Regions from separate parts of the Janibacter limosus genome, predicted to be linked through region 2. Evidence: riboswitches for the same ligand, from Rfam matches in the RefSeq annotation. Region 2 holds a riboswitch; the other holds the start of a gene.
The links. A riboswitch is a leader RNA that binds a small molecule or an ion and turns the genes downstream of it on or off. The one in region 2 is predicted to bind cyclic di-AMP.
Positions count from the first base shown of each region.

Region 1: it holds a riboswitch for cyclic di-AMP, as region 2 does, so the genes downstream of both, EXU32_RS12975 (C40 family peptidase) here and EXU32_RS16470 (peptidoglycan-binding protein) in region 2, are expected to answer to the same signal.

Region 1 is NZ_CP036164.1:2,716,018-2,727,777, reverse strand. It holds gene EXU32_RS13015 (acyltransferase family protein) at 1-1,833, shown strand, start outside; gene EXU32_RS13010 (acyltransferase family protein) at 1,837-3,846, opposite strand; gene pdxH (pyridoxamine 5'-phosphate oxidase) at 3,940-4,644, shown strand; gene EXU32_RS13000 (hydroxyacid-oxoacid transhydrogenase) at 4,673-5,968, opposite strand; gene EXU32_RS12995 (SDR family NAD(P)-dependent oxidoreductase) at 5,968-6,708, opposite strand; gene EXU32_RS12990 (hypothetical protein) at 6,705-7,478, opposite strand; gene EXU32_RS12985 (MFS transporter) at 7,520-8,716, shown strand; gene EXU32_RS12980 (metal-dependent transcriptional regulator) at 8,760-9,473, shown strand; cyclic di-AMP (ydaO/yuaA leader) riboswitch at 9,597-9,765, shown strand; gene EXU32_RS12975 (C40 family peptidase) at 9,768-10,670, shown strand; gene mnhG (monovalent cation/H(+) antiporter subunit G) at 10,777-11,148, opposite strand; gene EXU32_RS12965 (monovalent cation/H+ antiporter complex subunit F) at 11,145-11,411, opposite strand; gene EXU32_RS12960 (Na+/H+ antiporter subunit E) at 11,408-11,760, opposite strand, start outside.
Region 2 is NZ_CP036164.1:3,419,089-3,430,848, reverse strand. It holds gene EXU32_RS16515 (FAD-binding oxidoreductase) at 1-1,306, opposite strand, end outside; gene EXU32_RS16510 (alpha/beta hydrolase) at 1,338-2,066, opposite strand; gene EXU32_RS16505 (glutaminase) at 2,066-3,325, opposite strand; gene EXU32_RS16500 (endonuclease) at 3,392-4,582, opposite strand; gene EXU32_RS16495 (hypothetical protein) at 4,749-5,168, shown strand; gene EXU32_RS16490 (NAD(P)-dependent alcohol dehydrogenase) at 5,172-6,209, opposite strand; gene EXU32_RS16485 (hypothetical protein) at 6,322-6,780, opposite strand; gene EXU32_RS17660 (GNAT family N-acetyltransferase) at 6,777-7,739, opposite strand; gene EXU32_RS16475 (GTP pyrophosphokinase) at 7,822-8,487, shown strand; cyclic di-AMP (ydaO/yuaA leader) riboswitch at 8,578-8,746, shown strand; gene EXU32_RS16470 (peptidoglycan-binding protein) at 8,750-9,739, shown strand; gene EXU32_RS16465 (hypothetical protein) at 9,843-10,319, opposite strand; gene EXU32_RS16460 (sensor histidine kinase) at 10,538-11,760, shown strand, end outside; gene EXU32_RS16455 (response regulator transcription factor) at 11,758-11,760, shown strand, end outside.

The DNA of each region.
Region 1 (11,760 bases), 700 kb from region 2:
TCCGCCTTCCTCATCACCCGGCTGCTCGTGGAGGAGAAGATCACCAGCGGCGGCATCGACGCCATCGCCTTCTACACGCGCCGCGCGCGGCGACTCCTGCCCGCCCTCTTCCTCGTCCTGGGTTTCGTCATCGTCTACGCCGTGCTGTGGGCCGACGACACGGTCCGTCGCAAGATCGGCGGGGACGTCATGGCCACCTTGGGCTATGTCATGAACTGGCGGCTGATCTCGGAGGGCGACCAGTACTTCGGCACCCTGGGTGGGGCCACCCCCCTTCGTCATGCGTGGACGCTCGCGATCGAGGAGCAGTTCTACGTCCTCGTCCCCTTCGTCATCCTCGCCCTGATGGCCCTGGTCCGCTCCCGCCGGGCCATCACCCTCGTGCTCGTGATCGGCGCCGTGCTCAGCGCGGTGTGGACCGCGGTGCTCGGATTCCACGACGCGAGCGACTACCCGCGGGTGTACTACGGCACGGACGCCCGCGCTCAGGCGCTCTTCGTCGGCGCGGCCCTCGGGGTCTGGCTCGCGCCGGGCCGCAGCGGCGCGGTCCCGACCTTCCCCCGACCCGTCGTCCTGGGTGCCGGTGTCGTCGGGGTCGTCACCAGCATCGGTGCCTTCTTCGTCGTCGGCCCCTACTCGGCATGGATGTTCAACCTCGGCGGGATGCTCTTCTTCGCGTTGGGAGCGGCCCTGCTCGTCCTCGCCTGCGCCGATGAGCGCCCGAGCTGGGTGCAGACGATCTTCGGGTGGCGCCCGCTGGCCTATGCAGGACGGCTGTCCTACGGGCTCTACCTGTGGCACTGGCCGATCTGGCTGGCCTTCGGCAACCGACGTCTCGTCGACAACGGGATCGCAAATTTCGTCATCTGCTCCGTGCTGACGGTCGGGATCGCGCACCTGTCGTACCAGTACATCGAGCGCCCGGTGATCAAGAAGGGGGTCCGCGGCCTCTTCCCGACGCTGCGCACCCGCGCGGTCGCGGTCGTCGTGCCCGTCGTGCTCCTCGCCGGCTGCGGCCTGGCCATCGCGCACAGCGCTCCCACCTCCCCGGCGCCCGGCGACACAGCGATTGCCGCCCCGGCCGGCCCGCCCCCCATGATCGTCAAGGGGCAGGAGGAGTACGTCTCGGGTGAGCCGGCGCGGGTGGGCGTCTACGGCGACTCCGTCCCCTTCTTCCTCGTCGACCGCTTCCAGTCGGCCCCCTTCCCCGGCGTGACGCTGAAGAACTACTCCCGTGAGGGTTGCGACCTGCTCGCCGAGCCGATGAGCTGGGCCCCAGGGTTCCAGATGGGCAACGAGCCGCTGTGCACGCAGATGAAGAAGGACTGGCCGGCGAAGTTCACGCAGAACGACGACCAGGTGCTCCTCGTGTGGGCCTCACCGCTGCTCGCCGTGCCGCACGTCGTCGGCGGCGAGCGGCTGTGGCTGGATGACCCGGAGTACGTCCACCTCATCGACGAGCGCCTCGACACGGTGCGCAAGGAGGCGGTCGACGCCGGCGCGCAGCAGGTCCAGATCGTCAACGTGCCCTGCCGCAAGCCGGTCAAGGAGACGCTCCCCGAGGAATTCCGCTTCGTCTTCGACTCCAACCCCAAGATCGTCAAGGAGTACAAGGACCCGACGAAGATCAATGCGATCGTCGATGACTGGGCTGCGTCCCACGACGACGTCGCGGTCGTCGACCTCCACGGCGCCCTCTGCTCCGACGGCTACCAAGAGAAGATCGACGGCATCCAGGTCTTCAACGACTACCTGCACTTCTCGCCCGAGGCGACCCCGATGATCTGGAGCTACGTCCTCGGTGAGGTCAGCGCCAACTACGCGAAGCGGTGAGGATCACGCGTCCCGGAAGTTCCAAGCGGTGACGATCTCGGGCGCCAGCCAGGTCCACACGAGCTGGGCCCCCTGCCGGGCGAAGTGCACCCGGTCGACATAGACCTCGGCGCCGTTGATGTTCGCCCGGTAGCCGTTGGCGCACAGCACCCCGTTGAGGTCGAGGACAGCGACCGAGACCGGACCGCCTTCGTCCTGGACCCCCTTCGCCCAGCGGCTGACCACCTGGTTGGTGGAGGTGGGGTCGATCTTGACGGCGCCCAGCTCCGCTCCGTCACGGACGGTGGCTGGGTCGTCGTGGCACGTGGCGTTGACGATCTGCAGCTGACGGGCCCCGGCATCCTCGGTCTGCGCGAGCAGCGCGTCCAGGGCGCGCCGGACCTGCCGGTCGTGTTCTGGAGCGCCCGGCTCGAAGGTGCGGCCGTCGATGACCATCGGCTGGGTCAAAGCGGTCTCGATGGGGGAGAGCACGATCTGTGCTCCCGACCCGCGTACCTCACCGGGCCACTGCGAGCGCCAACTGGCGCACGTCGGGTCCTCCTCGACCTCGCCTCCTCCCATGTACCTGAAGGTGATCGGCACCGGGTTGCAGGAGCCTCGGCGCGTGTGGCCACTGACGTCCAGCCCCGGATACTCGCGACCCCGGAACCCGTCGCGCATCGACTGGGCGATCGAGCTGCCGACGACGGCAACTTTGAGATCACCCGCAGGCGGGCGGTACTCGGCGGTGGCGCTCAGCGGCGTGCCATCCCAGTCCCCATTGATGAGCGGTGACCAGACCGTGCTCAACGCGAGCGAGACCGCGGCCAGCGCTGCGATGACGGTCGGTGCGGCCCATTGCCGCAACCCGCGACCCAGACTGCGCGGGACAAGGGCACGGAAGCCACCGATCATCACGGGCAACTCGACGAACCGATAGGACAGGACCGCGCAGATCCACGCCAGGACGAGCTTGATGACGATCGCCAGGGCCATGGGTAGGCCGTCCATGGGCAGCCAGATCGTGATCGGCCAGTGGAAGAGGTAGAGCCCGTAGGAGATCTGGCCGAGGTGGACCAGGGGTGACCAGCCCATGAGGCGGTTGATCCGCAGCGGTCGGGGGTCCAGCGCAGAGGCGCTCATGCACGCGGCCATCACAGCGAAGATCACCATCCCCCCGCGCTCGAAGATCCAGCGGCCGGTCTCGTCGAGCAGGAAAAAGGCCGAAATCGACAGCAGGGTGCCGCCCCAGCCGATCACCTCGGCGACGGATCGGCTCAGTCGAGGGGCTCGCCCGCGTCGGTCCGGCGTCATGAGCATCGCGACGGCCAGGCCGACGAGGATCGCCTGTGCGCGGACGTCGGTGCCGTAGTAGAGGCGTGATCCGGTGGCTCCCGCCCCGGCGAGGTGCGCGGTCCAGACCGCAGATGCGACGGCCAGCCCGAGGGCGATCACTGTGCGTGCCCACCGCCGGCGCACGAGCAGGACGGCCGCCACGACGAAGGGGGCGAGGAGGTAGAACTGCTCCTCGACCCCGAGGGTCCACACGTGCCGCAGGGGGCTGGGCTCGACGAGGAGGTCGAAGTATTGGTCATCGCGGGAGACCAGGCGCCAGTTCTGCCAGAAGGTGATGGTGGCGAACGCGTCACCAGCCGTCTGCGGGCGATCGCCGGAGTCGACGAGCAAGGTGTGGGCGAGGACGGCGGTGACGAGCAGCACCATCGCAGGCACGATCCGCCGAGCTCGGCGTAGGTAGAAGCGGACGGCGTCGATGCGGCCGCGGCGCTGCCACTCCTTGATGAGGATCCCGCCGATGAGGAAGCCGGAAAAGGTGAAGAAATGGTTGATCCCCACCCAGCCGCCGGCCAGTTCGGTGACCCCGAAGTGGTAAAGCATGACCAAGATGATGAAAAGCCCGCGGTAGCCATCGATGGCCGGCCGGTAGGAGGTGCCCATCTGATCCAGGTCCGTGCTGACGAGATCGCGCCACGAGGTGCGCTGGCGGCGGTCGTGCCGCGGAGCGGCAGGGCGCATGCGAAACTCCAGGAAGGGGCGGGCCGGAATGATGGTCCCGGGCAGGCTACCGGCCAGTCCGGGGTGGTGGGGCGACGGCCGTAGTCTGGCGCCATGAGCGCTTCGCCGGACGGGATCATCCCCCGCACGCCCCCGCGACCGGACCACGTGGACTACGCCGGGGAGGGGTTGGACGAAGGGGAGGTGCCGGGCGCTCCCTTCGGCCTGATCTCGTCGTGGGTCGACACCGCACGAGCCCGGCAGGTCGAGCGTGGCGACGTGCCCGAGCCGATGTCCTTCGCGGTCGCGACCGTCGACGCGCAGGGCCGGCCCGATGTCCGCACGGTGCTCATGCGATTCCTCGACCCGGTCGGGCCGGGCTTCGTCACCAGCCTCGAGTCGGCCAAGAGCCGCCAGCTGGAGGCCACTCCCTTCGTCGCGGCCACGCTGACCTGGCCGGCGATGTTTCGCGCGATCCGATTCCGCGGCCGGGCCGAGCGCATCGATGACGCGCAGCTCGACACCTACTTCGCCGACCGCCCGCGAGGCTCACAGCTGAGCGCCTGGGTCTCGCGCCAGTCGCAGCCCGTCGAGGGCCGTGCGCCGCTGGAGCAGGCATGGGCCGAGGTCGAGGCCCGCTACGAGGGCCAGGACGTGCCTCGCCCCGATGACTTCGGTGGTTGGCGCATCGCGTGCGATGAGGTCGAGGCCTGGGCCGGCCGCAGCAACCGCCTGCACGACCGCTTCCGCTGGACGCGCGTCGCGGACGGCGGCCTGGACGACCCCGCCGCCTGGAAGGTCGAGCGACTGCAGCCCTGACACGGGCAGGACGGGCGGGCGCCGCCCGTCACCAGTGGTGCATGGACGCCCGGACGACCCCGGCGATGTCCTCCTCGGTGACCTCGCGGGGGGCGGTGGCGAGCAGCCGCTGCTGCTGCATGGTGCCGCTGACGATCCCGTCGACGTCGGCGTCCGTGTAGCCGATCTCGGCGAGGCCGGAGGGCTGGCCGATGTCGCGCATGAGGCGGCGCAGGACGGCCGAGAGCCGCTCGGGCTCGGCCACGTCGGCGTCCAGGCCCTGCGGGTCGAGCCAGCTAGCCGCGGCGAGGTGGCGCTGCGGGTCGGCCTCGAAGGTCATCGCGAAGGCCGCCGGAGCGGTCGAGGCGACGGCCATGCCGTGCGGGACCATCGCCTCGCTCGCGTCGTACCCGTCGGGGCGGAAGCCGGAGCCGAGGTCGTGCACGCGGCCCGCGACGGGGTAGGCGTTGGCGTGCGGCACATGGACCCCGGCGTTGCCGAAGCCCATCCCGGCGAAGGTCGCCGCGAGAGCCATGTCGGTGCGGGCGGCCTCGTCGCCGGCGACGGCGCGACGGAAGGCCCCGGCGAGCAGACGCATCGCGCGCTCGGCGTACATGTCGGCGATCGGGTTGGCGCCGCAGTACGGGACCCGCTGCTCCGGCGTCTTGTGCTCGTAGGTCGTGTAGGTCCGCGCGGTCCAGGACTCGAGGGCGTGGCAGAGGATGTCCATGCCCGCCGACGCCGTGACGCCGGGAGGCTGGGTCGCGGTGAGCTCGGGATCGACGACGGCGAGCACGGGGCGCAGCCGCTCGTGGCTGATGCCGGTCTTGACCTTGGCCTCGAGCACGTCGAGGACGCAGATGGTCGTCGACTCGCTGCCGGTGCCGGTGGTCGTGGGCACGGCGATGACCGGCAGGACCGGGTGCTCGGGTGCGCGCCCGCCACCGACGGGGGCGTTGACGTAGTCCATGAGCTCGCCGGGGTTGGTGAGGAGCAGGGAGACGGCCTTGGCGGTGTCGATGCTCGACCCACCACCGACGGCGACGACGGCGTCGACGGGGGCCACCCCCTTCGCCCGCTCCACGGCCGCGGCCAGCGAGGCGTCACTGGGCTCGACGGCGGCGGAGTCGTGGATCTCGACACGCAGCCCGGCGGACCGGAGTGCGTCGGCGACCCGCTCGGGGTGCCCGGTCGCCATCAGGCGGGGGTCGGTGACGACGAGGGCGCTGCGGGCGCCGAGCCCGGCGACGTCGTGGCCGATCTCGCTGATGGCGCCGGGACCGAACTTCAGCTTCGGCGCCGCGTAGGTGAAGACGGACTCGGGCATGCTGGGGGTGGGCAGCATCAGGACTCCCTGTGGACCTTGTGGGCGGCGGCCTGGGCTCGTGGCTTGATGACGAGCAGGTCGACGTTGACGTGCGGCGGCCGGGTGGCCATCCACGTGATGGCGTCGGCGATGTCGTCGGCGACGAGGGGCTCGGCGACGCCGGCGTAGACCTTGTCAGCGCGCTCGCTGTCGCCCTTGAAGCGGGTGAGGGAGAAGCCCTCGGTGTGCACCATCCCGGGGGCGATCTCGGTGATCCGCACCGGCTGGTCGACGAGCTCCAGGCGCATCGTCTCGGTCATCGTCGCCAGCGCGTGCTTGGCGGCCGTGTAGCCGGCGCCGCCCTCGTAGGAGGTGCGTCCCGCCGTGGAGCCGACGTTGACGATGATCCCCTCACCCGCGACGAGCGAAGGGAGCAGAGCCTGCGTCACGCGGAGGGTCCCGATGACGTTGACCTCGTACATGGTGCGCCAGTCCTCGATGTCACCGGTGGCGACGGGGTCGAGACCGTAGGCGCCGCCGGCGTTGTTGACGAGCACCGCGAGCTGGTCGCCGACCTCGGCCGCGAGCTCGGCCACCGAGTCGGCGTCGGTGACATCGCAGGTGACCGCCCGTCCGTCGATCTTGGCGGCGAGATCGACGATGCGGTCGGTGCGGCGGGCGGCGCAGATGACCTCGTGGCCGGCGGCCGCGAGCGCGCGGGCGGTGGCGGCGCCGATGCCGGAGCTGGCGCCGGTGACGAGGGCGAGGGGGCGGGTCATGGGCTCTCCTGTGGCTGGGCTGCGGGGGCGGTGCCGGGGATGGTGTCGCGGCCGACAGCGATCCAGGTCGCGGCGGCGCTGGCGAGCAGGCGCTCGCCGTCGAGGAGGGCCGTGCCGGACCATCGCTTGCGGCCCTCTCGCCCGGCGGCCCAGGCCAGGACGACGAGCTCGCGCCCGACCGGGACGGGGGCGTGGACGGTGGAGGTGAAGGTGCCGAGCAGCAGCGCGTCCTCGCCGAAGCCGACGGTGAAGGCGCCCGGGCAGTCCAGCGCCGCGAGGACCGAGGGCAGGCCCTCCTCGGTGAGGGTCACGGGTGCGGCGAGGACGTCGTCGCGTCCGGCGACGGGGCTGGCGTAGACGTGCAGGCCGGCGTCGTTGTCGGGCCCGCAGACGAAGCACCCGGGATAGGGGTGGTTGCTCGCGTCGAAGCCGGCCGCTGCCGCACGGGCGTCCTCGAGGGTGACCGGTGCGGGGATCGTGAGCTCGGGCAAAGGGACCCGACGGGCCGTCCCGAGCAGCGTCTCCCCGTCGAGCAGGTGGAGGGAGAGGTCAGGACCGTCGGCGACCGAGCCGTCGACCTCCCACTGCAGCGGACGGCCGAGCGGCGTCGGGGCGCTGAGGCGTACCGTCGCCGAGGTCAGGTCCCCCTCCGCGGGGACGAGGTCGTCGAGACGCTCGGTGAGCAGGCCGCTGACCCAGCCGCCGTTGCCGCACCCCGGAGGTCCGGCATGGCGTGGGGAGACGGTCGTCGTCTCGGCTGTGGTGTGCACCACCCCAACCTAGCGATGCGCTCCGAGGAGAGGACACGGGGATGAGCTCGGGCGAGGACTTCGGCTGGCGGCGCATCGTCGTCCCCGCCTACGGTCCGACCCTGCTGTCGGCGTCGGCCGCCGGCGCCGTGGTGCCGATCGCGGCCCTGCGGGCCGACGAGCTGGGCGCGAGCCTGGGCATGGCCGCCTTCGTCGTCGCGCTCACCGGGGTCGGGCAGCTTCTCGGCGTCCTGCCCGCGGGTGCCCTCGTGGCGCGCATCGGGGAGCGCGCCACGCTCATCCGGGCCGGGCTGCTCGACGTCGCCGCGCTCGCGGTGGCCGGGTGGGCCCCCTCGTTGTGGCTCATGGGCGCGGCGCTGCTCGTCAGCGGGCTGGCCACGTCGGCCTTCTTCCTCGCCCGGCAGGGCTACATGATCGACGTGCTGCCGCAGCACCTGCTCGCGCGCGGCATGTCCCTGCTCGGAGGTGCCATGCGCGCGGGGCTGCTCCTCGGGCCGGTCGTCGGGGCGCTGGCCATCGCTCCCTTCGGCCTGCAGGGTGCCTACGGCGTCGCCGCGCTCCTGGCCCTCGGGTCGGCCCTCACCGTGCTCACCGCGCCCGACCTCACGGCCGACCACGAGCGGGCCCGGGCGGGCCAACCGCGCACGGGGATCTTCCGCGTCATCCGTCGGCACGCGCGTCTCCTGCTCACCCAGGGGGTGGGGGTCACGGTGATCTCGGCGCTGCGCTCCGCGCGCCTGGCGATCCTGCCGCTGTGGGCGCTGCACATCGGTCTCGACGGCGTCGACTCCTCGCAGATCTTCGCCGCGGCCGGGGTCGCCGAGCTCTTCCTCGTCTACCCGGGCGGCTGGATGATGGACCGGCTCGGCCGGTTGTGGGTCGTGGCGGCCCTCCTCGTGGTCGTCTCCGCCTCCTTCCTCGTCCTGCCGTGGGCCGACTCGAAGGGAGAGCTGCTCGCGGTCGCCCTCTTCATGGCGCTGGGCAACGGGCTGGGCTCGGGCATCGTGATGACGCTCGGGGCCGACAACGCACCAGCCGCGGACCGGGCGCAGTTCCTCGGCGCCTGGCGGCTCACGGGCGAGGTCGGTCATGCCTCCGGGACGCTGGGCCTGAGCGCCGTCACGGCAGTGGCGTCGCTGCCGGTGGCGGCCGTGACGCTGGGGGTCCTCGGCCTGGGCGGGCTGGCGTGGACGAGCGGGTGGATGGCCCGGGCCGACCGGGAGCGCCTCGCGCGCTGACGACGGCTGTCCGGTCGGTGCCGGGCAAGGCATGATGGGGCTCGTGAAGGACCTCATCGACACCACCGAGATGTACCTCCGCACGATCTTCGAGCTCGAGGAGGAGGACATTCCTCCGATGCGTGCCCGGATCGCGGAGCGACTGGGCCACTCGGGGCCGACCGTCTCGCAGACCATCGCCCGCATGGAGCGCGACGGTCTCGTCAGCCTCGGTGGGGACCGCCAGCTCGTGCTCTCCGACACGGGGCGCCTGCTCGCGACCCGCGTCATGCGCAAGCACCGGCTCGCCGAGCGGCTGCTCGCGGACGTCATCGGCCTGGAGTGGGAGCACGTCCACGAGGAGGCCTGCCGGTGGGAGCACGTCATGAGCGAGCGGGTCGAGCGCAAGATCCTGTCGATGCTCCCCGAGCACCGTGAGTCGCCCTACGGCACCCCGATCCCCGGCCTCGACGAGCTGCTTGCCGGCGAGGAGGCCACCGCCGACTACCTCGAGGGCCTGCAGAGCCTGACCGAGATCGTCGCAGCCGGCTCCCAGGGCGGGCAGTACCGCGTGCGACGCATCGGCGAGACCGCGCAGGTGGACCACGAGGCGCTCGCCCTGCTGACCGAGGCCCGGCTGCGCCCCGGCGAGGTCGTCACCATCTCGGCCGACCAGGACCGGGTCGTCGTCGCGAGGGTCGGCGCCCAGCCGGGGGACGCCGTCTCCTTGCCCGGCGACGTGGCCGAGCACGTCTTCGTCGAGATCCTCCCTTCCTGACCCGCCGTGACCTGAACGTGACATTGGGCCGATCTGCAGGTACGGTCTGTCGGGTCCGCCTCCCCTGGGCGGACTCGTCTCGCGGACGCTGAGTCCTGCCACCGCACCGGACGGATCTGCACGAACACCGCATGGCAGGAGCGGGGGACCCACTCATGGGGCATCGCGGATGCTCCTTGGGGTTAAGTCCTTCAGCGCATCGGACCGCAAGGTCGATCCGGCGCCGTAGGACCGGGCCGCACCTCTGGCCCGAACCCGACAGCTCACCCCGCAAGCCGGATAGAGGTCAACACCTTGTCTCACAACATCGGGCGCCACCGCGCCGCTGGTCGCTACAACCCCGTGTCCGAGATCGGGCAGATCGTCAGCCACGCCGGCACCCCGATCGCCAAGGGCACCGCCGTCTTCGCCGCCTCGGGTGGCCTGATCGCTGCGATCGCCGTCCCCGCGCAGGCCGCCGACTCCGCCACCGTCGTGGACTCCGCCCCGGTCCAGGCCACGTCGCAGGCCGCAGCGGTCACCGCACCCAGCGCCACCTCCTCGTCCACCCAGGCGGTCACCGCCTTCGGAAAGCTCGAGGTCACGCCCGTCGCCAAGCCGACCGGCCCGACCCCCGCGCAGCTGCGTGCCCGCGCCGAGCGCGAGCAGGCCCGCCAGGAGGCCGCCGCCGCTGAGCGCCAGCGCGAGCAGGAGGCCGCCCAGCAGGCCCAGCAGGAGCAGGCTGCCCCCGCTGCACCCGAGCGCACGCAGAGCAGCACGGCGAGCCGCTCGCAGGAGCGTCAGGCCCCCGCCGCCGCTCCGGCCCCGGCCGCCGCCCCGGCGCCGGCCCCGAAGAAGGCCGAGCCGGCCCCGGCTCCCTCCTCCAACGCCGGCGGCGTCATCGCGATCGCCAAGCAGTACATCGGCACCCCCTACGTCTACGGCGGCTCCACGCCGGCCGGCTTCGACTGCTCGGGCTTCACCCAGTACGTCTTCGCCAAGGCGGGCAAGTCCCTGCCGCGCGTCACGACCGCCCAGCAGGCCATGGCCACCCCGGTCTCCGACCCGCAGCCCGGTGACCTCGTCTTCTTCGGTTCGCCGGCCTACCACATGGGCATCTACCTCGGCGACGGCATGATGATCGACTCTCCCCGCACGGGCTCGAGCGTCAGCATCCGCCCGGTCTTCGACGGCGTCTCCGGCTACGGCCGCGTCTGAGCGCAGCTCACCCCGTGACCAAGGGGGCGAAGGGAGTCACTCTCCCTTCGCCCCCTTCGTCAGGTCGTGGGTCGGCACGTCGCGGGTCGTCGTGCGGTGAGTGCGGCTACGGCGCGCTGCCCTCGTCCTGCTCCATCCGCCGGTAGGCCTCGCCGAGCTCGTCGTGGTGCAGCAGGTCGTCCTCGGAGATGCCGGTGCGGTACCCGGCGCGGCCGAGGATGTGCGCCGTCACCGGTGCGGTGAGGGCCTGGGCGCCCACCACGATGAGCAGGGTCGCGACCGAGGCCCAGGTGCGCACGTTGAGGGCGAGCCCGACGAGGATCAGCAGCAGCCCCAGCGTCTGCGGCTTGGTCGCCGCGTGCATGCGGGCGAAGATGTCGGGCAGCCGCACCAACCCGATGGCACCCACGAGGGCGAGCACCGCCCCGAGGAGGATGCTGATCGCGCCGGCCAGGTCGCAGGCCTCCTGCCAGGTCATGACTCGTCCTCCTTGCGCGCCATGAATCTGGCGACGGACACGGAGCCGACGAAGCCGGTCAGGCTGAAGACGACCATGATCGGCAGCGCGCCCACGTCGTCGGTGCGCAGGATCTGCGTGGCGATGATGCCGGTGATGATGACGATCAGGACATCGAGGCTCAGCGCGCGGTCGAGGTTGGTCGGGCCGAGGTTGACGCGCACGAGCACCAGGGCGGCCGCCGCTATGAGCAGGCCCAGGGAGATGGCCAGGATGATGCTCATGCCTCCTCCGTCTCCTGGGCCGCTCGACCCGGGGCCGTCGGGCCCTGCGTGCACAGGGTGATCTCCTCGTCGGTGCCGATGGCCCGCACGACGCGGGTCTCGACGTCGAGGACGTCCTGCCGCAGCTCCTCCAGGCCCTCCGGCGAGGTCACGTGAAAGCCGTGGACGTAGAGGATGCCGGCCCGCCGACGGGCCTCGACGACGATCGACCCGGGGACGAGCGAGACGAGGGCCGACACGATCGTCATGTAGAACTCCGAGCGGGTGCGCAGCTGCACCTCGACGATCGATCCCCCGAGCGAAGGGCGGGGGCTCAGCGTGGAGATGACGATCTGCACGGCCGCGACGA
Region 2 (11,760 bases):
GGTTGGCGCCGTCGTAGAGCTCGTCGAAGACGTCTCGTGGGTAGAAGGCCTCGGAGTACAACGACTTGTGCCCGCCGAGCTCGTGCACCTTGGCCTCGACGGCACGGTTGGTCGGCCCCTCCGGGGCGTCGTCACCGACGTGCACCGTGCCCCAGAAGCCGACGTTGACGTAGGTGCGGCCCGGGTCGAGGGGGTAGGAGGGCCACGTGCGGGCACCGTCGGCACCCTCCCGGAGGCGAAGGGGGCACAGCCACACCGGTCGCATCCCCACCTGGGCGTCGAACCACTCGAGGAACTCGGGGAGGCGCTCGCTGAGCACCTCGATGTCCTGGATGACCCGCTCGCGCTGCGGCCGTCCGGCCCTGCGGTCCAGCCTCCCGACGACGTCGAGGCGCCGGTCCAGCCCGACGAGTCGGTGGTAGACGTCGGAGCGTCGCCACCGGCGGGGCCAGAGTCGACGGATCGCCGGGCGGTGCAGTCCGAAGGCACCGGAGCACCAGAACCAGTCGGTGTCCCACCGCCACAGGTAGTCGTGCATCGTCAGCAGGTCGGTGCTGCGCTCCTGCAGCGAGCGGTAGAAGATCTGCTGGCCCGTGTAGTCACTCGTGGGCCGCGCGTCGTGCGTCCACGTGGCCAGCGTCAGGTAGATCTCGTCGGGCGCGAAGGCGACGCCGTCGAGCGCGTCCACCCGCACGCCCTCGTGCTCACCGGCGTCGACGATCGCGTCGATGGCGTCGGTCGCGGCCCGTGCGTCGTGGAAGCGCAGGTGCCGCAGGGCGACCCGTGGGGGCACGGCCTCCAGCTCGATGTGCAGCCGCACGGCGTAGCCGAGCGAGCCGTAGGAGTTGGGGAAGGCGAAGAAGAGGTCCGAGTGCTCGTTGTCGGGTCGCGCGGTCACGACCTCACCGGACCCGGTGAGCACGTCCATCTCGAGGACCGACTCGTGCGGCAGGCCGTTGCGGAAGCTGGTCGCCTCGATGCCCAGCCCGGTGACCGCGCCCCCGAGCGTGATCGTGCGCAGCTGGGGCACGACGAGCGGGATCAACCCGTGCGGCAGCGTGGCGGCGACGAGGTCCTCGTAGGTGCACATGCCCTGCACCTGCGCGGTCCGGGAGGTGGGGTCGACCTCGATGACGCCGGCCAGCCCCGAGACGTCGAGACCGGCCACGTCGGTCGCGGCACGGTGGCGGAAGAGGTTGGAGGTGCGCTTGGCCAGGCGCACGGGGGAGCCGGCCGGGATCGAGTCATGGGAGCGCACGAGCCGGTCGACGGCGTCCCGGTGTGCCTGCCATCCAGTTGTCTGCATCGCACACACAATCTACTCCGGGTGCTGCGCGTCAGTACAGCGGGTTGTCCTGCTGCTCGCCCCGGGCGAAGCGGGCGACGGCGGCCAGGCACTCGCTCGGCGACTGCCACAGGTCGTTGTGCGTGCGACCGGGCACGACCACGCGCAGCGCCGACGCCAGACCCCGCTCGAGCTGTGCGCTCATCGCCGGCGGGACGAGGTCGTCGAGCTCACCGTGGACGAGCATCGTCGGCACCTCGATCCGCTCGAGCAGGCCGTCGGTCTCCCACCGGTCGGGGACGAGCCGGCGGGGGAAGCCGCGCACCACCCGCTGGACCATCGCGGTCATCGACGTGAAGGGGGAGACGAGGACGAGGCGGCCACTCCCTTCGTCATCGGTGAGCAGGCCCTCCGCGGCGAGGTGGGCCGCCACCGACGAGCCGAGCGACTCGCCCACGAGGACGGTGCGCTCCGCGGGAAGGGAGAGGTGGGCCAGCCCGTCGCGGGCAGCCGAGAGGATCCCGTCCTGGGTGGTGCGGCCGGTCGCGGGCCCGTAGCCGGGGTACTCGACCGCGGCGAAACCCAGTCCCTGCTCGTCGAAGAGGCCCGCGAGCGGGTTGGCCGACGCGAGGTCGGAGCCGTTGCCGTGCAGGTAGACGACCGTGCGACCGCCCTCGGGGGCGGGGTGGTGGACCAGGTGGGTACCGCCCTTCGTCGTGGTGACGGGCAGAGCGATCGCCGGGTCCCAGGCGGGGACGGGGTAGATCAGGCGGCGCAGCATCAGATCTCCTGCAGCTGCTCGACCGGCTGGCCGTCGCCGGGGTCGGGATCTGGCAGCACCTCGTCGTGGTCGATGAGGTAGACCGTGTAGCCGTCGAGCCGCAGCCGGCGCAGGGCCTCGAGGAGCATGTGCCGGGCCGGGCCGCCCACCGAGCTGACGTGGGTGAGGTCGACGACGATCGTCCGCTCGACCGGCTCCTCCTCCGCAAGGCGCCGCACGACCCGCTCGGCACCGGTGAACCCGATGGTCCCGGCCAGCTCGAAGACCCGCACGGCCTCCTCGCCCTCACCGACGACTCGCGAGCGCTGGATGACCGAGCGCGCGGGTGGGGCGACCTCCATGAGGTGCAGACCCATGTCGTGGGAGAGCCGCTCGAAGGTCTCGATCCCGCGCACGCTGCTGCCGTGCGGGTCCAGCCGCGGGGCGAAGGTCGCGATCCCGACCTGGCCGGGCAGCGCGCCGATGATCCCGCCGCCCACCCCGCTCTTGGCCGGGATCCCGACGTTGGAGACCCAGTCACCGGCCGAGTCGTACATGCCGCAGGTGAGCATGACCGAGAGCAGGTGACGCACCTGGTGACCGGAAAAGATGCGCTGGCCGGTCACCGGCTGCACCCCCGCGTTGGCCAGCGTCGCCGCCATCATCGCGAGGTCCTCGGCCGTGACGAGCACGGCGCACTGGCGCACGTAGGCGGAGACGACCTCCTCGGGCGAGTCGCTGATGATGCCGTGGCTGCGCAGCAGGTGCGCGATCGCCAGGTTGCGGTCACTCACCGACATCTCCGAGGCCCACACCTCCTCGTCGACCGAGAGCTCGCGACCGGCGAGGTCGCACAGCAGCCGGTGGATCTCCTCGAAGCGACCCGCGGAGCTCACCCCGTCGCCGCCGACGAGGGCGTGGGTGGTGATCGCTCCGGCGTTGATCATCGGGTTGCGCGGTCGCCCGGTGCCGTCCTCGAGCGACAGCTCGTCGAAGGGGTCGCCGGACGGCTCGACGTCCACCTTGCGCAGCACCTCGGTCAGGCCCCGCTCGCGCACCGCCAGCCCGTAGACGAAGGCCTTGGAGATCGACTGGATGGTGAACTCGTGACGGGCGTCCCCGACGGAGTACAGCGCGCCGTCGATCGTCGCCATCGCGACGCCGTAGCGGTCCGGGTCGACCGAGGCCAGCTCCGGGATGTACGAGGCCGGCTCGCCGGAGGTCAGCGACGCGCAGGCTTCGGCGACCTCGGCCAGGTAGTCGGGCACGGGGTTGTCCATGCGGCCGATCCTGTCACGCGACACCCGGCTCGTCGGACCGGCCGCACGTCGGGTCGAGCCCGTCGGTCACCAGATCGACTCGACCCACTCCGGGTGGTCGATGAAGGGGTTGCGGTTGCCCTGCCAGTTGGCGTAGATCCGCTCGTTGCGGCGCTGCTCGAAGGCGTCGGGCGGGTCCTGCTGGCTCCACTGCTTGAGGACGGAGACCCGTCCCATGTACGGGGCGGAACCGTTGCCCACCCGGTCGTTGACCTCGAGGTCGACCATGTCGCCGGCCTCGTAGCGGACCGACATGTAGAAGATCATCCGGGCCACATCGCCCTTGACCGCGTCGCGCGGCTCCCACGAGTCCCCGTCGGCGTAGTTGCCCGGGGCCTCAGAGTTTTCGCTGCCACCGTTGTCGAAGTCGAGGTTGCCGCGCGCGGAGTTGACCGTGACATCGGTCGGTCGCAGGTGGTGCAGGTCGGTGCCGGGTCCGTTGGAGGTGCCGAAGTCGCCGTGGCTCTTGGCCCAGACGTGCTCGCGGTTCCAGTTGTCCACTCCCCCACCGTTGTTCGACTTCGGAGAGGTTGTGCCGGAGTAGAGGAGTCGGACGCTGCTCGTGTCCTGCGTGTCCTCGTCGACATCCTTGAGCCCCTCCCAGACCTGCGAGTAGCTCAGCACGGTCTGGTTGCTGATGATCCCGTGCAGCTCCTCCTTCAGCGCCTGTCCGCTCAGGCCTGCGGTCCCGTCGTAGTAGCTGCCGGGGTCGGTTGGCTCACCGGGCTCCTCGGGGTCGCCCGGGTCCTCAGGAGTGCTGCCGTCAGCGAGCGCGATCGAGCTCGTGCCCTTGACCCCGGGATGGGAGAAGTACGCCTCGAGCGCACCGGTCACGTCGACCTGCTGCCCCATGAGGTCGGGGTTGGACGCGAGTCCCCACTGCGAGCGCAGGGCCGCGGGCACCTGGACATAGAGGATCTTCGACGTGTCGGTCTCACCCGCAGAGGCGGCGATCGCGATGGCGTAGTCGTTGGGGAAGCCACTGGTGACCACTCGCTCGCTCGCAGTCGGCTGCCCGACGACGACGCCGCGCACGGTCTGGGTCGAGCCGTCCTGCTGCCCCAGTGCCGCGCTGACCCCGAGCGGCGCGGCCGTCGCCGCGAGCGAGGACGTGGACTGGGTGGTCGCGGAGCGAGCGGCCTGCGAAGGGAGGGCCGGCACGGCCACGAGGGCGGCGGCTCCGGCGAGACCGACGAGGCGGCGGAGGGTGCGGGACATGGGTGGACCTCACGGGTGGGGGCTGGGTGTGGGCCCAGCCTCACCGTCCGCGAGGCCCGCTGGGTGAACGGCGAGTCAACGAAGGGTCGAGGTTCTCCCCCCTTCGTCCATGGAACCGCTGGCGTCCGGGCGGCGTCAGACCATCACCACCATCCAGGGAGGACCCATGACCATCCGACGCCGCACCCTCGCCCTCGCCGCCGCCGCCTCATGCCTGCCCGTGCTCACCGGCTGCGGCCTGCTCGATCCCGACCCCGGACCGGTCCCGGTGACCATCACGAGCAGCTCGTGGAACGGCTGGGATCGCAACCACAAGCCGACCCCCAGGATCACGACGGTCGATGCGACGAAGGGGGCCAGCGTCCCCTTCACGGGGCACGTCGACTTCGACATCACCTTCACCGACGTGGACGAGGACTCCGTCGAGTTCACGACGAGCGAGCCGATGTCACCGCGTGGCGAGGGCGGTGGCTTGAGTCTGAGCGACACCGAGACCGAGTTCACCGTCGAGCGCGGAGAGACGCTGAGGTTCTCCACGCCGACGACGGACGGCGGTATGCACTACGAGGTCACCCTCGCGTCGTGAGGGTCAGATCGTCGAGGCGTCGATGACGAAGCGGTAGCGCACGTCGGAGGCGACGACCCGCTCCCAGGCCTCGTTGACCTGGTCGGCCGAGATGACCTCGATCTTGGCGCCGATGCCCTTGTCCGCGCAGAAGTCGAGCATCTCCTGGGTCTCGGGGATCCCGCCGATCATGGAGCCAGCCAAGGACTTGCCGCCACCGATCAGGGAGAAGGCCGGGACCTGGAAGGGCTCGACCGGCGCGCCGACGTTGACCAGCGTGCCCTCCACCCCGAGCAGCGACAGGTACTGCTGGATCGGCAGGCTCGCGCTGACCGTGTTGAGGATCAGGTCGAACTTCCCGCGCAGGTCCTCGAAGGTGCTGTCGTCGCTCGTCGCGCGGTAGTCGGTCGCACCGAGGGCGAGACCGTCCTCCTGCTTCTTCAGCGACTGGGACAGCACGGTGACCTCCGCGCCGAGCGCGACGGCCAGCTGGACGCCCATGTGGCCGAGGCCGCCGAGACCGATGACGGCCACCTTGGAGCCCTCACCGACACCGAAGCGGCGCAGCGGGGACCACGTGGTGACACCGGCGCACAGCAGGGGGGCCGCGACGTCGAGGTCGATGCCCTCGGGGATCTTCAGGGCGAAATCGGCGTCGACGACGATGTGGGTCGAGTAGCCGCCCTGGGTGATGGTGCCGTCGCGGTCGGTCGCGTTGTAGGTGCCCACGGACTGTGGGCAGTACTGCTCCTTGCCAGCGGTGCAGGCATCGCACTCACCGCAGGAGTTGACCAGGCAGCCGACGCCGACGCGGTCACCGACCTTGTGCTTGGTGACGGCGGATCCGACCTCGGCGACGGTGCCGGCGATCTCGTGGCCGACGACGAGCGGGTAGGGGGCCTCGCCCCACTCGCTGCGGGCGGTGTGGATGTCGCTGTGGCAGATGCCGGCGAAGGCGATGTCGATCAGTATGTCGTTGTCGCCGACGTCCCGACGCTCGATGGTCGTCGCGGACAGGGGTGCGGTGGCGGAGGTGGCCGCCCAGGCCTTCACGGTGCGCACGGGTGCGCTCCTCTCATCGGGGGAAGACGGATCCCCCTCAGTCAACTCCTCGCGCCCCGAGTCACCAAAACGAGCCGAGGATCCACAGGCGAAGGGCAAGAGTCAGCTGACATCAGACGGGCGGTGGCGGCTGCCCGTGCGGAGGCCGGCCCCCCACGACGGGTGGACCGGCCGCCTGCCACGGCGGCATCCCCTGTCGCAGCCCCTGCGCGATCTGATCGATGGCCCGTCCGCTGTCGGACCAGCCACCGCCCTCGGTCTCCCACGCAAAGGTCCAGCCCTCACGCACCTCCACCCACCAGTGCCGGCCGAGGAGCATCCGGCCCACGACGGCGAAGGGGAGGACCAGCAGCAGGAGCAACATCTCCAGGGCGACGACGAGGCCAAGCACCAGGACCGGGATGAAGAGGATGAGCAGGACGACGCCGATGATCGCGCTGATCGGGTCGTCCCCGAGGCTGCCGCTGAAGACGGGCCCGTCCCCCCAGCTGCCGAAGCGTGTCTTGCGCCGCCACGGCATCCACCGCCGCGAGACACGCCATGTCCGGCCTTGCGGGTCGACGACCTTCATCGCGAGTCCGCCCCCGCGACGAGCAGGCTCAGCAGGGGCGCTGAGTCCTGCGGCAACGGCCGGCTCACGTCGACCCACCGGACCTCCTCGATCTCGGCAGCGGGGACGACGCTCGGACGCGACCGGTCTGTCAGGTGCGGGTGGCGGAAGACGCTCGCGACGAGCGCCATGCCCGCCTCGTTGGCGGCGGCCGTGCGGTGCACCGCCAGGAGGTCGAGCCGCTCCGGGTCGAGGACCAGACCGAGCTCCTCCTCCACCTCACGGACCGCGCACTGCGCAGGGGTCTCGCCCGGCTCCGGCTTGCCACCGGGGTGCATGAAGGAGTGCGTGCCCCGCTTGCGGACGGTGAGCACGTGGCCGTCGGCATCGGCGAGCACGACCGCGCTGACGACGATCGCGTCACCGACGTCGTGCGGGTGGTCGCTCGCCAGCGCGGCGTACACGAGCGAGTCGGTCCACTCCCCCTTGCTCCAGTAGTCCTGTCGCGGCTGGGCCTCCAGCTGCATCCCGAGCCGCTCGGCGACGCGCGCCGAGGCCGTGTTGCGAGCATCCATCTGGGCGATGACCCGGTGCAACCCGTAGCGGGCGAAGCCGACCTCGAGGACTGCGGCCGCCGCCTCGGTGGCGAAGCCCTGCCCCGCGACGTCGGGGCGGAAGGCCCAGCCCATCTCTCCCTTCGCTCCCGCCTCGTCGGTGACCCAGAGCAGGACGTCCCCGATCACGCGACCCTCGTGCTCCACCACGAGGCCGAGGCTGCGGGCCGGGGTGTCCAGTCCCAGACACAGCACCCGCTTGGCCAGGTGCTCCCGGCCGGTCTCCCGGGTCCACGGGTGGTAGGGGAGGTAGCGCGCCACCTCGGGCAGGGACTCGTACTCCAGCAGCGGCTCGAGGTCGCCCACGCGGTGCGCCCGAAGGGTGAGGCGCTCGGTCCGGATCGGCAGGAAGGTGTCGGCGTGCACCCGACCAGCATGCCCGGTCCGCGCCCTGCTGCCTCCCAGACTCGACCCCTAGGCTGGCTCGGCACCCGACCCCGGAGAGACCATGACCCAGCCCCCCGCGCTGCCAGCGGAACTGTCCGACGACGCGATCCGCCGGTTCGCCCAGATCCGTGACGACTTCACGCGGATGATGCTCGGCTACCGGTTCGGCATGGAGCAGGTCGCGATGCGGCTGGAGATCCTGCGCGAGGAGTTCGCCGAGCTGCACCTCGACAACCCGATCGAGCACATCTCCACCCGGGTCAAGAGCCCGGAGAGCATCCTGGAGAAGGCCGCCCGCCAGGGGGTCGAGCTGGAGATCCCGGACCTGCGCGAGCACATCACCGACATCGCCGGGGTGCGGGTCATCTGCTCCTTCGTCGCCGACGTCTACCGGCTCGTGGACTCGCTCACGGCGCAGGCCGACATCACCGTGCGGGTGGTCAAGGACTACATCGCCAACCCCAAGGCCAACGGCTACCGCTCGCTGCACGTGATCCTCGAGATCCCCGTCTTCCTCTCCTCCGGGCCGGTGCAGGTGCCGGTCGAGGTGCAGTTCCGCACGGTGGCGATGGACTTCTGGGCGAGCACCGAGCACAAGATCTTCTACAAGTACGAAGGGGACGTCCCTCCCGACCTGCGTCAGCGCATCACGGATGCGGCTGCGACGGCCGCGCGGATGGACGAGGAGATGGCGCAGCTGCACCGGGCCGTACACGGTGGCGACTGACAGACAAATTCGTCCACACCCCCGTTACCGTTTCGTGTCCCAATGCCTTATCCTTTTCGCGACCCCACACACGAGGGGTTGCCACCGGGCCGCCTAATCCTGCCAACCCGACTGGCCCCCTGAGTCAGCACGGCAGGAGCGGGGGACCCACCGAACCATGGCCTTGCAGCCTTGGGGTGAAGTCCTCGTGGTCCACGGACCACAGGGCGGAGTGATCTCCACTCCAACCCGACAGCTAACTCCGCAGGCGTAGGAGAGACCCATGTCGATGTTCTACGCCGGACGCCACCGCGGTCCGAGCCACCCCTCGCAGGTCGGCAAGCGCGCTGGCGCGACCATGGTCGCCGTCGCCGCAGTCAGCCTCGGCACCGCCACCATCGGCGCCCAGTCCGCCACCGCCGCTCCGTCCGCCACCTCCGCCGCCACCTTCTCCGGTCTGGTCAAGCAGGGCTCCCGCGGCACCGTCGTCAAGCAGATCCAGCAGAAGGTCGGCGTCAGCGCCGACGGCATCTTCGGCTCCCGGACCGCCTACGCCGTCAAGCGCTGGCAGCGCAGCCACGGCCTGACCGCCGATGGCGTCGTCGGCCCCCGCACCGGCACCAAGATGGGCCTGGGATCGACCACGACCCGCTCCAGTCGGACCACCGCGTCCTCCACCGCGCGCACCAACTTCACCGGCCTGGTCCGTCAGGGCTCGCGCGGCACCGTCGTCAAGCAGGTCCAGCGCGTGGTCGGCGTCAGCGCCGACGGCATCTTCGGCTCCGGGACGGCCGCCGCCGTCAAGCGCTGGCAGCGCAGCCACGGACTGACCGCCGACGGCGTCGTCGGTCCCCGCACCGGCTCCGCGATGGGCATCACCGGGTCCACCCGCTCCACCACCACGACGACCTCGCGCTCGACGACGCGCACCGCGGTCTCCAGCAGCGGCATCATCAACACCGCCGCGAGCCTCGTCGGCACCCCCTACGTCATGGGTGGCACGAGCCCCTCGACCGGCTTCGACTGCTCGGGCTTCACCCAGTACGTCTTCGCCCGCAACGGCAAGACCCTGCCGCGCACGGCCGAGCAGCAGCGTCAGGCCACCACCCGGGTCTCCTCGCCCCGCGTCGGCGACCTCGTCTTCTTCGGTGCCCCCGCCTGGCACATGGGCATCTACGCCGGCAACGGCCAGATGTACGACGCCGGCAACTCGCGCGTCGACACGACCAAGCGCGCCATCTGGACCAGCGCCGTCACCTACGGTCGCGTCTGATCCACCAGTGACGACGCACCGCGTCGCCACCATCGAGGGGCCCCGACCGTCACGGTCGGGGCCCCTCGGCGTTGCGCCGGCGGGGTCAAGGCATGCTGGCCGGTCAGCGTCGAGTGCGCCCCCACGGCTTGTACACCGAGAGGACAGTCGCCAGGGAGAGCACGACGAGGGACACGATCGGCGGGAAGACCAGCTCCGAGACGTCCCCCTCCGGCACGAGGCCGGCCGCCAGCTGCTCACCGTGGAGGACCACCTCGGGCATCCCCGGCCGTAGCGCGACGACGATCAGCACCGTGAGCACGAGCGTGAGACCGAGCTTGACGAGCACCCACCAGTACCGAGCCAGACCCCACTTCGTCCCCAGGCCGAGCAGCAGCCCGGTCGCGAGGCTCGCGAGTGCGGCTGTGAGCATCGGGACGACGACGAAGCTCCCGAGGGCCCGGTAGGCCAGACCGGCCGTCGCCGGATCGCCGAGCGTCCCGGCGAGGACGAGTGCACCGACGAGGACGTCGATCCCGATCCATCCGCCCACCGAGAGCAGGTGGAGGACGAGCACCCCCTTGCGCAGGGCGGGCCTCATCCGCGGTCGCCGGGCATCGGCGGCGGTCGAAGGTCGGCGAGTGGTCGTGGCGGTGGACATGGCTCCAAGAGTCCTGCCGCACGGGCGCGGGCGCGTCACCCACCGGACGCAACCGCAGCTACGTCCGGGGACGTAGGCCCTGTTACGCCGCAGGCGGGGTGACGGGTGGGCCCTCCTGCGCGAGAGTGGACATCGCCCACACCGACGAAGGGAGAGCCGTGCCGCGACGCAGCACCGGTCGGCCGGCGCCCGCACGAGGTCCCGGGTGGCTGCGCGAGGTCCCGCTCGCGCTGCTGCTCGCCGTGCTCGGCCTCGTCACCCTCCCCTTCCTCGGCGGGGGCGAGGGCCCGTGGGGACGCCAGGGGCAGGGACCCGGTGACGGACCCCCCTTCGGCCCGGGGGCCAGCGACGCCGTCCCGCCCGATGCTCTGGCGCTCGCCCTCGTCGCCACGGCCGCCGTCGCGCTGGTGCTGCGGCGGCGGCAGCCGGTGTGGACCCTCGTCGTCACGACCACCGCGACCGCCACCTACCTCGCGCTCGGCCACCCGTACGGTCCGGTTCTGCTCAGCCTCGCCGTGGCGGTCTTCGCCATCGCCCGGCACCGCCCCACCCGCGAGGCGGCGCTCTGGTCGTCGGGGGCCTTCGTCGCGCTGCTCGTCCACCTCTTCACCCAGCCACCGGGTGGCAGCGCCGTCGCCGGTGTCGTGCCGGCTGCCACCTGGGTCGTGCTGCCCTTCACCATCGGGTGGGCTCGCCAGGTGCTCGCGGACGCCAGGGCCCGCTCCCGGGCGGACGCCGACGAGCGGCTCGTCCAGGCAGAACGCGTCCGGCTCGCTCAGGAGGTCCACGACGTCGTCGGTCACGGTCTCGCCGCGATCCAGATGCAGGCCGACATCGCCCTGCACGTCCGGGCGGCGCGCCCGGGCCAGCCGGAGGAGGCCCTGCGGGCGATCAGCGCGGCGAGCGCGGAGGCCCTGGAGGAGCTGCGGACCACGCTGTCCACCCTTCGGCCCGAGGACTCCGGGGCGCCGGACGACTCGCGGGCACCGACCCCGGGAGTGGCCCGACTCGGCGCCCTGTGCGAGCGGGTGCGGGCGGCGGGCGTCGAGGTGGATCTCGAGGTGAGCGGTGTCGACGCAGCGCTGCCCGCGGCCACCGATCTGGCCGTGTACCGGATCGTCCAGGAGTCCCTCACCAATGTCGTCAAGCACTCGGCGCATCCTCGCGCCGAGGTCCGCGTGGGTCGCGACGAGGACGCCGTCACGGTTACCGTCACCAACCAGGACCTCCACGCCGACGACCACGTGGCCGGACTCGGCATCACCGGGATGCGCCACCGCGCGACCCAGCTCGGCGGCGAGCTGGCCCACGGCCCGGGTCCTCGACCGCACACCTTCCGGATCCACGCCGTCCTGCCTGCCCCACCGAAGGAGTCCCCGTG